2 regions of the Geomicrobium sp. JCM 19037 genome follow, and region 2 is predicted to be linked to the other one. Evidence: a T-box and tRNA genes for the amino acid it is inferred to sense, from the RefSeq annotation. Region 2 holds a T-box; the other holds one or more tRNA genes.
The links. A T-box is a leader RNA that pairs with one kind of tRNA and senses whether it is charged. The one in region 2 lies ahead of alaS (alanine--tRNA ligase), so its partner is inferred to be a tRNA-Ala.
Positions count from the first base shown of each region.

Region 1 (7,655 bases), on a different contig from region 2:
CGACAGCGTACGTTGAGTCTTCAGCCGGTGTCGCTGCAGGGGGGCGAACCGGTTTTACCGCCATTGTGACGGCAGGGTTTTTCTTAGTGGCTCTGTTCTTCTCACCGCTTCTTGAAGTCGTCACGTCCCATGTTACAGCCGCAGCCCTCATCATTGTCGGCGTACTAATGGCATCGTCACTGAGACTTATTGAATGGGACCGAATTGAAGTTGCGATCCCTGCATTTCTCGTCGTTGTTGGTATGCCACTAACGTATAGCATCGCTAGCGGAATTGCACTAGGCTTTATGTTCTATCCAATTACAATGGTTCTTGCTGGAAAAGGAAAAAATGTTCACCCGATTATGTATGCGTTGTTCTTCATCTTTGTCGGATATCTGTTCTTCTTATAGCATGGATGACGATAAGCACTGCACCGTGTCCCCGTGACGCTGTGCAGTGTTTTTTGTGTGGATGGGAATGGCTTTGTTTGGGAAAAATGGGAGCAGTTCAGTAGAAGAGAAGGTGTTTTAATTGAAGAAAGTAGTATGGCGTTTAGCAATGATTGCTGCGGTAGTAATTCAATCAACGGTTCCGGTGGAGGCAAGTGACCCGGTCACTTCACAACTCGTTGACCGGGATGGTATTCCGATGGGGCTTGTCTATTTGGAACCTGATGACGCAGGCGTGCGTGTGCACGTAAGTGTGTCGGGTTTACGCCCAAACACAAATTACGAATTTCATTTTCATGAGTATGCAGCATGCGATGCACCGGAGTTTCAATCCGCAGGTGCGTATTGGAACCCCGACCATGAATCATCGTCAGTGGCAGGGGAATTGCCGAACATCCGTACCGACAACGATGGCCGGTACAGCGATTCGATCGTCGCAGAACACGCTAGTCTAATAGAGGGTTCGATAAATAATCCTGTGCTGCCAGCAGGTTCTTCCCTCGTTTTAGAAAGATCAGGTGCTCGAATAGCGTGTGGCACGGTTGAAGGGTGACTGTGATATGCGTTGCTTAGGAGCGAGGGGGCATTAATCCCCTATAACTTATCTGCTCATTTCAAATCTACTTCCGACAAAATGCCCGCATATCTTTTCATATGCGGGCAAGCTCTTAAGCTGCTTAATGATCTGTCAACACCCAGCCATTCGCATCAAAATCTGTAATCACATTTTCATCAGCACTTATTTGATCGATGTACCAACCTCTGCCGTTTGATTCGCTCGTTTCATAACGAAAGCGGACGTCGATCGTTCCTGAGTAATCGGCAATTGGAAAGTTTGCGGATACCCATTCCCATTTGTTTGATCCTACCCATTCGCGGTGAATGGTGTTTTGTGTGTCGTCTCGGTTGACCGAGCCTGACAATGGTTGCCACGTTTCTCCGTCATCATCGGATACTTCGACGATTCCGTAGTCACGTTCAATGTCATTGGCAATATGAAACCACGTATCAAACGTTATGGCATCATGATCTGTCGCATCGATGGAAAAGGAGAGGGTATGGCTCGCGTTTCTAGTGTACCCAGAATACCATGCCGGTTCACCGCTTGGTGCAGATACGGGTATTGCACGAGCCGCTTGTTGTGCGACGTCATGACGGACGGTATTGATTGACCCTTCATCTCTCGTCGGGTGAACTCTGTTGGAAAGAAAGATGACGAAACTGTCTGTAATCGGATCCACGACAAATGTTGTACCGGTGAACCCGGTATGGCCGACCGCAGATGGGGAAGATAACCCACCCATGAACCAACCTCGATCAACGTTCCAGCCTAGACTTTGACCGATGTGGTTTCACGGATGATTTCATTTCGCATCATCCGCTCCACCGTTTCTGGCTGTAAGATTTGCTCATCATCATACGTTCCGCCATTTAAAAGCATTTGTAGAAAAATCGCCAAATCATAGGCGGTGCTGAATAGCCCGGCGTGACCAGTTGCACCACCGAGATCATCTGCTTTTTCGTCATGCACAATGCCCCATACAAGGCCGCGCTCGTCGGTGTATTCAGTCGGAGCAATTTGCCCGAGTAGCTCTTCTGGAGGATTGAACATCGTCTCGTTCATGCCAAGGGGCTTTGTAATATGCTCATGAATATACGCATCAAGTGGTTCAGATGATACTTCCTCAATAAGTTTACCGAGAACGAGCATACTTACATCGCTATAAACCATCGTCGTGCCAGGAGTATTGATCAGTTCAATTTCTAGGATCGCATCCCACATTTCATCAACCGTATCGTATTGGCTCGTTTGAATGGAAGCGGGTACACCAGATGTATGTGTGAGTAATTGCTTGATCGTCACCTCTTCTTTGCCATGAGTCCCAAACTGAGGAAGATAATTGGCTACCGGGTCATGAATCGACACCAGCCTCGTTCCTCGAGTTGCATGACGGCTGTCGCTGTAAATGTTTTCGTTAAAGAAGCGAGATCAAAGATCGTATCCGTCTGCATCGAGATCTTTTCGTCTGAAGGCAACTCTTCTCCGTCAGCGTCAAAACGATAAGCATCGCCGTATGCTTCATGTTGAACAATCTTCCCGTCTTTTCCTACAAGAGTGACTGCACCAGGGAATAGTTGATCGGTTGTCATTCCAGCGTCGACGATCGAATCAATCTCATCGATAAATGAGGTGGTTAAGCCTGCTTCTTCGGGTGGGTGATAGGCGAGTGTGTGTGATGTGTCACGGTTGTTCCAATCTTGATCAAAAGTGGCAATCGGCGTTTCATCACGCAATAAATAGAGATCGGATTTTTTTCTGAGAAGCTCGTAAGCGGTCGTACTCAACCGGTTTTGAGCGTGGTAAAGCGAAAGGTCATCTTTGAAAGCGAGCATCGCTTCGGTGAGTGCATCAGTATCATTCGGGTCAATCATCATGCGCATGACGACGAGTTGACGCTGTAAATCATTATGTACGCGTGCATCCACGAACCCGTCGTGACGTTTGAGATGTTCAATGAGAAGTTGTACGTCAGATACCTTTGTTGGTTCGGTCGTTTGTTGCGCGGTGTCTACTGTGACCGAGTTCGCTTGAACGTCAGCTGTGAGCGGAGCAAAAGCAATGAGCAAAATCGAACATAATATGAGTAGGTGCTTCATCGAATTCCCCTTTTCCACATAAATTGTAAATACTATTCTTAATATTTACACACAGGATGTTCTGAACGTCAATCAGCAGGAAGAATATTTTTGAAAAACAGGTCCGAGGATACGGGACGATAATCAGATCATCCATCGGTGGTTCGGGGTGTGGAGGGAGTGACTTGTGAGCGTGTAGTTGCTGAGTGGGTGGTTCGGTTAGATCGACTAGCTGTTTCCAAAGAACCGCTATTGGAAGTTGATTCAGTCGCATATGAACGTTTTCCCCACGTTTGCTTCCAATCAATAGACGTCTAGTTCCAAACACGCGTAATTGGAAACAGATCCCAACTTTGTAGCGTTCGTGAAGTCTTAAATTTATATGCGGCCCTGATGGAACCTTGAGGTTAAAAGAAAACTGACTCGGTTGAGTCAGTTTATTGACAGATGGCTAGCTAATCGATGTGCCATTGGCGACAGGTTCATCAGGAGATAAGAGAATGACATCACCTTTTCCTGGAACGGCACCGAGGACAAGCACTTCTGAGGTGAAGCCAGCAATCTTTCGAGGTGGAAAGTTGACGACGGCGGTCACTTGTTTTCCGATGACCGCTTCAGGTTCATAGCGATTTGTTATTTGGGCGCTAGAATGTTTGATACCGATCTCGTCACCGAAATCGATGCTCATTGCAATGGCTGGAACCTTTGCTTTTGCTAATGGCTCAGCGGTTTTTACTGTTCCAATTCGAATGTCTAAAACTTGAAAGTCATCAATGGTAGCCACAATCATCCACTCCTTTTTCTCTAGTCTACCTTAGTAAAATAAAAAACGCACCTTCTCGTTTTGTACGAAAAGATGCGTTAGTCACTATGTATGGTGGAGCTGGAGGGATTCGAACCCTCGACCTCTTGTCTGCCAGACAAGCGTTCTCCCCCTGAACTACAGCCCCGCGTTTATGTATGAACCTATATTAATATAACAGCTCTCGCTATTTTTCGTCAAGAGAGTACAAAAAATAGCGAGTCTCTTCACTCAAATAACACCGTACTTGTGCAACAACTCCGATTCATCCCCGGTAATCCAACCGAAAATTTTCGGTTCTCCTTCTTGAAATTGCAGCAAATAGTTGGCACGAAAGGAACGTGAATGGTCTTTTCGTTTACAACATAACTCGCTTGCCACTCGGTGTGAGCAACCCCGTGATGAGCATCAATGATGTTCAGTTTGACGTGTAAGCATTGCATCGCTTTTGTGCCGATTGATCGGTAATATTCATAGCCTTGTTTCATATTTTTTTGAAGTGATTCATCGTTATCCCCGGTCATTACCCCATTCGGGTTGGCAGCGATGAAAGAATCTGTATAAAATGACGCAAAGTGATGCATATCTATCTCGCCATTCAGTGCCCCGTTGAAAGCTTGTTCATACTTCGTGAATAATTCGTTTGCGCGGTCTAACATTGTTTGTTCATTCATGGTGTTTCCTCCTTATTGGATATATGGTTTAAACGCGATATGATTGTAATGAATCTTACACTCGGGAGGTGGCCATGTACATTCCTAAGCATTTTGCAATGAAGGATGAAGATGAAGTCTATGCTTTTGTGCAGCAATATCCGTTTGCTTCTCTCGTTTCACTCGATGTAGACGGTATACCTGAAGCGACACACGTACCGCTCATTCTAGATGAAAACAAAGCGCATTTGATCGGGCACTTTGCAAGAGCCAATCATCAATGGAAAACGATTGAAGGGCAGCGTGCACTCGCAATTTTCCTCGGTGCACACAGCTATATTTCTTCTTCATGGTATGAAACCCAAAAAGCAGTGTCTACATGGAATTATGAGAGCGTACATGTGTATGGAACGATGGAATACTTGCGAGATGATGAGCTGCATGACGCATTAAAACAGCTCGTGCTCACGTATGAAGACACTTTTCTGGAAGACAGTGACTATATTGAAGGCATGAAAAAAGGCGTTGTTGGCTTTAAAATGAAAATAACAGAATTGCAAGGTAAATCTAAGCTGAGCCAAAACCATTCACGAGATCGCCAGCGGCGTGTGATTGCGAAATTGCAACAATCTGAGCGAGAAGATGACCAACAGATCGCGAAGCGAATGAAGGAAAACGAGAAAAATAAAGAAGAATAACCTGATATGTTCAGGTTATTCTTCTTTATATGCACTAAAACGTAGGCGAACGTAATCGGCATACCATTGGTCGCCGTCACGAAGGGCCGGTTCAGCAAACTGTATAGTTCGTTCTAACACTTCTTCACGAATTTCAGGTTCTAGAGGTTGCAAAAGTGGATCAGCAAAGTTTTGCATCCAAATCTTCAGTCCTTCTGCACCGTTGACGAGCGGTGTCGGACGATTGAAGTAGACAGCTTTTTCTACGACAAAACCGTGTTTCTCTAGTAGAGATGTGTACTCTCCTAAACTCGGGAAGTACCATGGGAAAATCGTCGGCATCGGTTCTTGCCCAATCTCTACAAAAGCCATATTCACAGCGGCAATAATGGTTGCGATGTTATCTTGAGCACCCATCTCTCCAATAAACCGACCACCTGGCTTTAGTGATTTAGATACCGATTGAAGGACTGGATCAGGTTCGGTCATCCAATGAAGCGCCGCATTTGAGAAAACAGCGTCAACAGGCTGGTCGACTTTGAATTCTTTCGCATCGGCTACTTCAAATGATAGGTTTGGATACTTTGCCTTCGCCGTTTCAACCATAGAGCTAGATGAATCAATTCCGTGAACGGTTGCGCCGAGTTGGGTAATGCGGTCAGCGAGCTCGCCCGTACCACAGCCAAGGTCAAGAATGGTTTCCCCTTTTTTAGGAGCTAACCACTCTTCTAATAAGTCTTTGCCATACCTGGAAACGTAGGCAGCTGTATCGTCATAAAGGGAAGGATCCCATACTTTTGCGTTCATGAACACCACTCCTCTTTAATTACATAGTATATGGAAAATCTACGAAAAAGCCAATAGAAATGATGCAAAGAAATCCGACAAAAACTGAAACGGATGCGCGTTCTAATCTAGTAGACATCGACATAGAGTGTACGAGATACGGTTTAGGAGGAGTTACTAGTGAAACAGACACCCATCTATTGGATCACCGGTATGCTGCTTGCAATGTTGTTATTGTACGTTCCGATTCACTATATCTCTACGGTGCATCAAGAACGGGCGTTAGAAGCGAGTATTTTTGAGGAATCAAATTGGAAGTATTATACGTACCAGTATCTCGGAACAGGCACACAATATACATCAGGCAACCCTACGTTTTATTTAGCTCATAACGGTGCGGGGTACTTTGTCATCCATGTTGCTCAAAATGATCGCCAAGTGGAAAGAATTACACCGATTTCTACAGATCAAGAGCAGCTCTTAGAAATCGTCGACCGCTATGAAATTCAAAGGTAACGTGGGAGAAACTGTCACAAAAATGAGGGTCGCATACGTCTTTATTTTTATGAAAAATACCTGTATGATAATATAGATTGACTATTTTACTGATAGAAAGGAGGGGTATGTGATGAAGCGTGAAAAAGCAGTCGTCGTATTTAGTGGGGGACAAGATAGCACAACTTGTCTTTTTTGGGCATTAGAGCGTTTTGAAACGGTCTATGCGGTTACGTTTGCGTATGGTCAGCGTCATAGTGAAGAATTGAATGTCGCAAAGGCGATCGCGAAAGACGTAGGCGTCGAGCATCATATTCTTGATATGGATCTGTTGAACCAACTTGCTCCGAATGCACTCACTCGTTCAGATATTGATGTGACTGATGGAGGAGAGGGTGAGTTACCGAGCACGTTTGTGCCAGGCCGTAACTTGCTTTTCTTAACGTTTGCTACGATTTTCGGTCAGCAACGTGGGGCGAATCATATCATTACAGGTGTGTGTGAGACCGATTATAGTGGCTATCCTGATTGTCGTGATGGGTTTGTTAAATCTTTAAATGTAACGCTAAACCTTGCGATTGACGACACTTTCGTTATTCATACTCCTCTCATGTGGCTGGATAAAGAAGCAACGTGGAAGTTAGCGGATGATTTAGGTAGGCTCGATTATGTACGTGAGCGGACATTAACATGCTACCACGGTGTTCAAGGTGATGGGTGTGGCGAATGTCCAGCATGTGAGTTAAGACAACTTGGGCTAAACAAGTATCTCGAGCGTAAAGGTAGTGATCGCTAATGCTTCAGCAGTTTTACCCGCAAGTACAACATGACTATCGTTATGAGTTGAATAAAGATATGCACTTTGCTGCTGCGCATTTTATTGACGATCCGAGTGCCGGCATTTGCCAAGAAATGCACGGACATACGTATTTTGTAAATGTGACCGTTGCTGGAGATGAGCTTGACAGCACTGGATTTTTAATAAATTTTAAGGAACTAAAAAAACAAGTGCATGGTCGTTTTGACCATTCACTTCTTAATAAACATCCGGAGTTCAAGGCAGGTATACCGACGACAGAAGTTGTGGCAAGTGTCATTTGGGACCAAGTCGATGAACTTTTGTCTAAAGAGGCGCACCGACCGTTTTGTCTGCAAGTCATCGTGAGGGAAACCC
Region 1 is NZ_BAWZ01000011.1:77,881-85,535, forward strand. Features, by position in the region: partial or broken gene JCM19037_RS08400 (NCS2 family permease) at 1-392, shown strand, start outside; gene JCM19037_RS08405 (superoxide dismutase family protein) at 514-984, shown strand; gene JCM19037_RS22500 (serine hydrolase) at 1,109-1,777, opposite strand; partial or broken gene JCM19037_RS29255 (serine hydrolase domain-containing protein) at 1,762-3,089, opposite strand; gene JCM19037_RS08415 (tRNA-binding protein) at 3,520-3,852, opposite strand; tRNA gene JCM19037_RS08420 (tRNA-Ala) at 3,944-4,018, opposite strand; gene JCM19037_RS08425 (hypothetical protein) at 4,098-4,544, opposite strand; gene JCM19037_RS08430 (FMN-binding negative transcriptional regulator) at 4,619-5,221, shown strand; gene JCM19037_RS08435 (methyltransferase domain-containing protein) at 5,237-6,007, opposite strand; gene JCM19037_RS08440 (hypothetical protein) at 6,167-6,502, shown strand; gene queC (7-cyano-7-deazaguanine synthase QueC) at 6,615-7,277, shown strand; gene queD (6-carboxytetrahydropterin synthase QueD) at 7,277-7,655, shown strand, end outside.
Region 1: it encodes a tRNA-Ala, which carries the amino acid that the T-box ahead of alaS (alanine--tRNA ligase) is inferred to sense. The anticodon was not compared.

Region 2 (7,655 bases):
CACCTTTGACGTAACGAATCGCTTCCTCAATTGCAGCTTTATTTTCTTCATCTTGAAAATTCGTGAATGGTTCATGTGTGTATGGAACGACCATTGTATCACTCCTCTAATGTAATTGCGTTCGCTTATTTTTAAATGCAAGAACTGTGCCAATCTTTAAAAACGGGAGATGACGCAATTTTTTTGCGAAGTTGCACGATGAAAGCAAAAATATTTGCGATTTATCGAAAAAAATTTTGCGTTAACGGGCGTGATGTTTCGCTAGTTTGTATTGTAAGTTTTGTCGGCTCATGCCGAGTTTTGCTGCAGCTTTAGTGATGTTGTGAGCCGATTCGTCCATCGCTTTTGCAATAAACTGTTTCTCAATGAGCGCGAGCCTTTGTTGTAATGTTTCATCACCGTCGAGTTCGGATATGACTGTCGGTGCATTTGTTCGTTGGTTTTGAAAGTGAGCAGGTAAATGAGAGGGTAGAAGTTCTTGCTCACCATTTACGACATTTAATGCCCCTTCAATAACGTGTTCGAGCTCTCGGACATTCCCTGGCCAATGGTACGCAGCTAGTGCTTGTTCAGCGGCAGGTGACAATTGCTCGGTTCGAACATTAAATTGTTTGGAGAAGCGAGCAAGAAAAAAGTTCGCTAGTGTAAGGATATCGTTGGCACGCACGTGCAAAGCTGGAATAAACAAGCTTACGACGCTTAACCGGTAGTATAAATCTTTTCGGAGTCGCTCATCGGCAATCGCGTCAATCGGGTCTTCATTCATCGTACTAATGAGGCGCACGTTAATTTTTCGCTCTTTGCTTTCCCCGATTCTCATCACCTTTTGTTCTTGGATTACCCGAAGAAGCTTCGGTTGCAAATGTAAAGGTAAAGAATTAATTTCATCAAGGAGAAGCGTTCCGCCATTTGCTTGTTCAAACAAACCGGGTCGATCAATCGCGCCGGTGAACGCCCCTTTGCTCGTGCCAAATAAAATGCCTTCGATTAACCCGTCAGGAAGAGCGGCGCAGTTTTGTGCGATGAAGCGTTGGTCACTTCGGTCACTCGCACTATGAATGCTTTGAGCGAACAATTCCTTGCCCGTCCCGGTTTCTCCAATGATCAACACGTTTGATGACGTGCGGGCCGAACGTCTCGCTTGGTCAATCACGTGCACGAACGACTCGGAGTCGCCGATTAAGTCATCAAATATGTACAGTCTGGAATCTTTCTTTTGATGTTGGTCTCGGAGCATCTTCTCCATACGCGTAATATCCGTCGCGATTTCAACCGCACCGATCGTGATGGCTCCGTCTTTTAATGGGTATACGTGATTCACAGTCGTAATCTCATTCCCATGAGAATTAAAGTACGTCTGTTTTTGATTTTTTGTCCGCTCTCCATTGTTTAGCGCACGAAGGAGCCGACTTTCCTGCTCATTTTTAAATTGAAACACATCCATTAATGAGCGGCCAGAAAAGTCTGCAATCGTCATCGACTCAATATCGCGCATTTTCGCATTATAAACAATCGGCTCAGCTGCGTATTAATAATTCGGATGCCGATGTCGAGCTTTTCAAATACTTGTTCATAGAGGGAAATGTAGTTTTGCATCGAATTCTCACTCTCTTTTTTACATTCAGTATAGCAAATTTTGCACAAGTGAGTGTGGGTGCAAAATAATTTGCGTGTTTATTAAGAACTAGGATCTGTGCCATTAAGTATGTCGGCTTCTTTTCCGTGAAACTGCACCTTTTCAGCGTTGTGCACAGTTTCTTTCTCCATCTCGATCACAAAGGACACTGGATTTGCTTCCATAGAGCAATCATCACTAAAAAGACCTGTATCGAGTTCCGTTTTGAATAACAATTCTGTTTCTTGTATTTGTACTTCGGTAACGATAATTTCACACCCGGGTTCCATCATACCAATTATAATTAGAGAAGAAGTTGACCAATTAACATCAGGAATAGAAGCGGAAAATTCAAATTCATTCCATTTTTGTTCTAAAGTTTCAGAGTTATCTATTCCATATGCTAGAAGTTCCTGGTCCTCAATAGCACTTGCAGGAAGTGTCTGTTCGGTTAAGAGTACATTAGCATCATTTAATCCTTGACAAGAGACGTTCACCGACGTAAATGCAAGAATGATAAAAAGTAAAAAGTACTTCCGTTGAATAGTATCCACTTTGCACACCTCTGTTAACAATATAATTAAATCCCCCCTAGTAAAAAATATAGGGGGAATTTATTTTTCCTAGATTACTCAAAGGTACCAGACAAAACCAAATCTCCTAGTGCGTTATCAATATGAGTAAATATCAAATCAGTACTTTCATTATCGCAACCACCGCTTAGGTTGGTTCCACCAGAAACAATTCCGACAATTGTGCTGCCATCATAAACTGGTCCCCCAGAATCACCGGAATCAACCATACAACTTGTTGTGACATCGTGTTCAACTAAACGTTGCTCAGTATAGCTCTCTCCATTATAGTTAGCTGTATAGTTTACATTAGAAACAGTTCCGCAAGTTACACCTGTTGTGTTCCCTGATTTACAGAGTTCTTCACCTTCAAAGCTTGATGATTCGCTTTGTCTATTAGCTATTTGAATAGCCTGACTACTAGTGGTGTATAAAAAATCACTAGCAAGACTACTTGATATTTCTATTGCCATAGCATCAGATCTTCCGCCCATTGAAACAACTTGTCTTACATCACCGATTGTACGACCCCCTTGAGTGTAAGTGTCCCCGACGATGCCACAATGACCAGCAGAAATCAAGAAATATTCACCACTTGAATTTTGTGCACTTATATTACTTGTGCAGGCACCCCCTGCAGAGTCATTAACAATACTTAAACCAGCTTCCAGTGGATCTCGTTCTGAAGTACGTGCCTGTATTGGCATATCACCTTGCTTAAACATAACTTGACTTGGCTTAAGATTAAACATTTCTTTAATAGTTGTTTTATGACTCTCCTTAAATTCCTCTAAAGTTATTATCAATTTATTCTCGCTAATTTTTGTTCCAATACTGGATACGGTTACACCTTTTTTCTCCAATATTGGAATCTTTTGAGCTATCTCTGAGTGAAGAGTGTTTAACTCTTTTTCAGAATAATCAACAGAAGAAATTTCTATGGGCACATCTGAGAGATCTTTAAGTGTACTCAAGTTATTATAATGATTATTCTTTATGTTTATATAGATAGTATCATCTTGTAAATATATACCACCAAAATTTTCATTAGAAACATTATTCAATACTTCAGAATGTACTTTTCTTAACTCTTTTGATATATCAATTGCCTCTGGGTTCTGTTGGGCGGATGTGCTTTGATTGTTTACGAAAACCGAAATTACAACAAAGATAATAAAGCTACAAATGTTTTAATAGCAATCAACCTCCATAATATATTTTATTTACTTACAATTTTAAATTTTAAAATAAAACTACCCTCCTTTCATTATTTTCCAGTACCCATGATTAGGTATTTAAAACATTGTATTTTTAATTGTTATAATATTAACTGATTTCATGATTGCCAGCCTTCACTTCCCAAGGTTTTCACGCCACGAAAAAAGGAGTACCTCCCCAAACAGTCGAATGAGTTAAGTACCCACAAAACTCTAAAGACTGGAGGAAGACTCCCTTATGGCTATTATACGACAAGCGAGCCTGTTTGACCTGCAAGATTTATATGATTTAGAACCTCCCCATCGATTCGATGAGGTATTTTCTGCGATCAATATTGATCCGATCCTTTGGGGGGGGGTCAAAAAAATCCCGGGAGGTACGCCTTTACAGCTCAACTACCCGGCCATGATTCATGCGCTTCTCATTCGAATTCTGGAGCGAATCCCAACGATCAAAGACTTGGTTCGCCGTTTGCGCCACGACGTGAAGTTCCAACTCGATTGTGGGTTTCTCTTCTCGGATGCTGTCCCTTCTGAAGCCTCGTTTTCACGTTTGGTCACGAAAATCCAACACGCTGAGGTGCTGGCATCCGTTCAATCCGATGTGCTTGTCCAAGTATTTATGGAAGGTTCATTACCGATGACACCGTCGCCATCGACGCCACTCATCTAAAAGCACGAGACTTAGCGCCCGTAAAGGAAGAGAAATCTGAGAAAATGAAGGAATCCCCTACAAAACGGGGCCGCAAAACCAAAGCCGAGCAGGAAGCTTGGCGTCAAGAGCAGACAGAAAAAGAAGCGGCGCTTTCGCTCTACGATAAGAAAATTGAAGACCAGTTGGACGCCTCTGTTGATCTCTTACGGGCGGAGGTGCCGATGGATCCCAAGTGGGGCATTAAGAAAAACAGCGAAGGCAAGAATGTGTTTTGGTTTGGCTATAAAGGGCAATTTGCCGTCGGAGCCCAAAGCCAGTACATCCTGCAATCGTTGTTCTCTTCGGGGAACTTGAATGATGGAAAAGCCGCGATTGCTTTACTCAAAGGTGTGAAAAAGCAACTGCCAGACCTTGATGTCACGTATTATACAATGGATGCTGCTTATGATGCCCCAGCCATTTATCAACAGGTCCATCAAAATGGATCTAGCTCCGTGATCGCTTATAACAAGCGAAACGAAGCGGAGGCCCTCGGGTTTGACAAGCATTTTGCACCGACGTGCGTCCGGGTACATTCGTATCGGTATGACAGCTACGACCCTCGATATGAAACGCTCAAATATACGCGCCCAAAAGAATGTGCGACATGTCCACTTGCCAGGGATTCCTTATGTCAAAAGGTATATAAAGTGAAGATCAAGCAAAACTTACGTCGGTACAACGCTCCAGCTAGAGGGTCCAAAGCTTGGAAAACCATCTACAATCGCCGAACGGCGATTGAACGCGTCATTGGCTATCTCAAAGAGTTTTTTCAATTGAACAATATTCGGTACCGCAAAGGAAAACGAGCGAACGTGCATTTCGACCTCGTTCACCTACTCTACAATGGAGCAAAGCTCGCTTGTGATCGCCTGACGGAACGTATGAACGAACAACACGCGTAAACTTTTGAAAGCAACCATATTTACATTGATTTACCTGTTTTTTTTAAGAGAAGGACTTATGAAATTGATTCATAAAAGTTGAACGAAAGAATTTCTTCATGAACTAATGGTAGGTCAACCGGTAAAACCTAAAGTTCAACGACTTTGAGATCGATCTTAATCGTTTACAATACACGTAGCAATTATGGGTATATACTGTTATTAACCTCCAAAGTATATGAACCGAGTTGAATGCCAATATTGAGCAACCCCAATTAAGTAATGTCGTCGATTCAGTACCGTTGATTTGAGCGAAAGGCAGTGATGCCTGTAGGAGTTGGAAAGAGACGAGACCCGGAAATCGTCAGAACAAGGAGGCTCGGCTTGTCCTCCGCGGTCAAGTAGTCACAGCGAACACAAGTGAGGTGCTGCACTTATAGTCTGGAGTACATAGAAAATACGGTGGCAGATGTTTCGCCATCCATGTTGCCCTTGTGTTCTGGAGTACAAGCATCCATTTGCAGTGGAAAGCAACAACAAACTTCGCAATTAGGAAAATCTTAAGTTTATTCTATATTGCTACCTTGATAGTCCATAGAGAACTTCGACCCGTTTTCCGACGGACTTAGCACCGACACGCCACATTAGGGAAATCAAACGTTCACCCTATCTACGTAAACAAATCGAGTGATGACGACTAAAAGGCCTCTTAATCATTCATTTTGTTATCCAATTACCTCATGAATCATCTTCTAAACGTGACATTTTTGATCAATCAACCCCCTTCAAGCGTCGCTGCCCTTGACATGAGGGGGAATTCGTTAAAAATAGGAACATATATGAGAACATGTCGACGGAACAAGTAAATTCATTATCTTTTCACAGAGATCCTTTCCACGGCTGAAAGAAGGGGATGGGTAATGGATTGAAAGCTACTCCTGAGTGCAAGTAAACCTTGCCGCCTTGCAGCGTTAAAAGCATTCGAGTGAAGCGTTGTTTGACGTTTAATGAGGGTGGTACCGCGAGAATATGTCTCGTCCTTGGTGGGATGGGGCTTTTTTGTGTTTAAAAATTGATTGGGGGTTTGAGTTATGAAGACGTTAACTTCTGCTGAAGTGCGCCAAATGTTTATTGATTTCTTTAAGGAGAATGGGCACGATGTTGAACCGAGTGCTTCGCTCGTTCCACACGAAGATCCTTCTTTGTTATGGATTAATAGTGGTGTAGCCACACTAAAAAAATACTTTGATGGTCGAGTCGTTCCGGAGAATCCTAGAATTGTGAATGCGCAAAAGGCCATTCGGACGAACGACATCGAAAACGTCGGAAAGACGGCGCGTCACCATACGTTTTTTGAGATGCTCGGCAATTTCTCCATCGGTGATTACTTTAAAGAAGAAGCGATTGAGTTGGCTTGGGAATTTCTCACGAGTGACCGCTGGGTCGATTTTGATGCGGAGAAACTTAGTGTGACAGTACACCCTGAAGACCAAGAGGCGTATGGCTATTGGAAAAACAATATCGGCCTACCTGTCGAGCGGATCATTCGGCTGGAAGAGAACTTTTGGGACATCGGTGAAGGGCCAAGTGGGCCGAACTCAGAAATCTTTTATGACCGAGGCGAAGCGTATGGCAATGATGAGACGGACCCAGAATTGTATCCAGGTGGGGAGAATGAACGTTATTTAGAAATTTGGAACCTTGTATTCTCCCAGTTTAACCATAATCCGGATGATACGTACACGCCGCTACCGAATCAAAACATTGATACAGGGATGGGCTTAGAACGTGTCGTGTCGGTCATTCAAGATACAAAAACGAACTTTGAAACTGATTTGTTCATGCCAATTATTCAAGAAACGGAGAAACTGTCAGGGAAAAAGTATGGAAACAACGACACCGATGATACAGCGTTTAAAGTGATTGCTGACCATGCGAGAACGGTTTCGTTTGCGGTCGGTGACCGGGCACTCCCGTCGAATGAAGGCAGAGGATATGTACTGCGCAGGTTGCTAAGAAGAGCGGTTCGATATGCGCAAACCCTCGGTTTGGACGAACCCTTTATGTACAAACTCGTCCCCGTCATTGGTGATGTCATGAAGGCGTACTACCCTGAAGTGGAAGAAAACACGCCGTTTATTCAAAAGGTTATTCAAAGTGAAGAAGAGCGTTTCCATGAAACCCTTTCGGATGGATTGAACATGTTAAATCAAGTCATTCAGACAGCTAAGAACGAGGGCAAAGCACAAGTTGACGGAGCTGATGTGTTTAAACTGTATGATACGTATGGTTTTCCAGTTGATTTAACAGAAGAATACGTAGTGGATGCGGGTCTGACTGTTGATACTCTCGGTTTCGAGACAGAGATGGAGGCACAAAGATCAAGGGCGAGAGCTGCACGTAAAGAAGATGCTCCATGCAAAGTCAAAATGAGACGCTGCGTACGTTAGACGTAGAGAGCACGTTTGTTGGCTATGATCAGTATGCAGCAAATACGACGGTTCGAGCGATTGTCCTCGGTCAAAATCATGTTGAACATGTTCAAGAAGGAGACACCGCAGTTGTCATTTTAGAAGAGACGCCGTTTTATGCTGAAAGCGGTGGACAAGTGGCAGACGCAGGAACGATTGCAGCTGAAGGTTTACAAGCTGAAGTGACAGGGGTAACACGGGC
Region 2 is NZ_BAWZ01000046.1:12,559-20,213, forward strand. Features, by position in the region: partial or broken gene pruA (L-glutamate gamma-semialdehyde dehydrogenase) at 1-94, opposite strand, end outside; gene JCM19037_RS19480 (sigma-54-dependent Fis family transcriptional regulator) at 242-1,477, opposite strand; gene JCM19037_RS19485 (hypothetical protein) at 1,678-2,169, opposite strand; gene JCM19037_RS19490 (S1 family peptidase) at 2,244-3,251, opposite strand; partial or broken gene JCM19037_RS19495 (transposase) at 3,643-5,003, shown strand; T-box leader at 5,824-6,027, shown strand; partial or broken gene alaS (alanine--tRNA ligase) at 6,074-7,655, shown strand, end outside.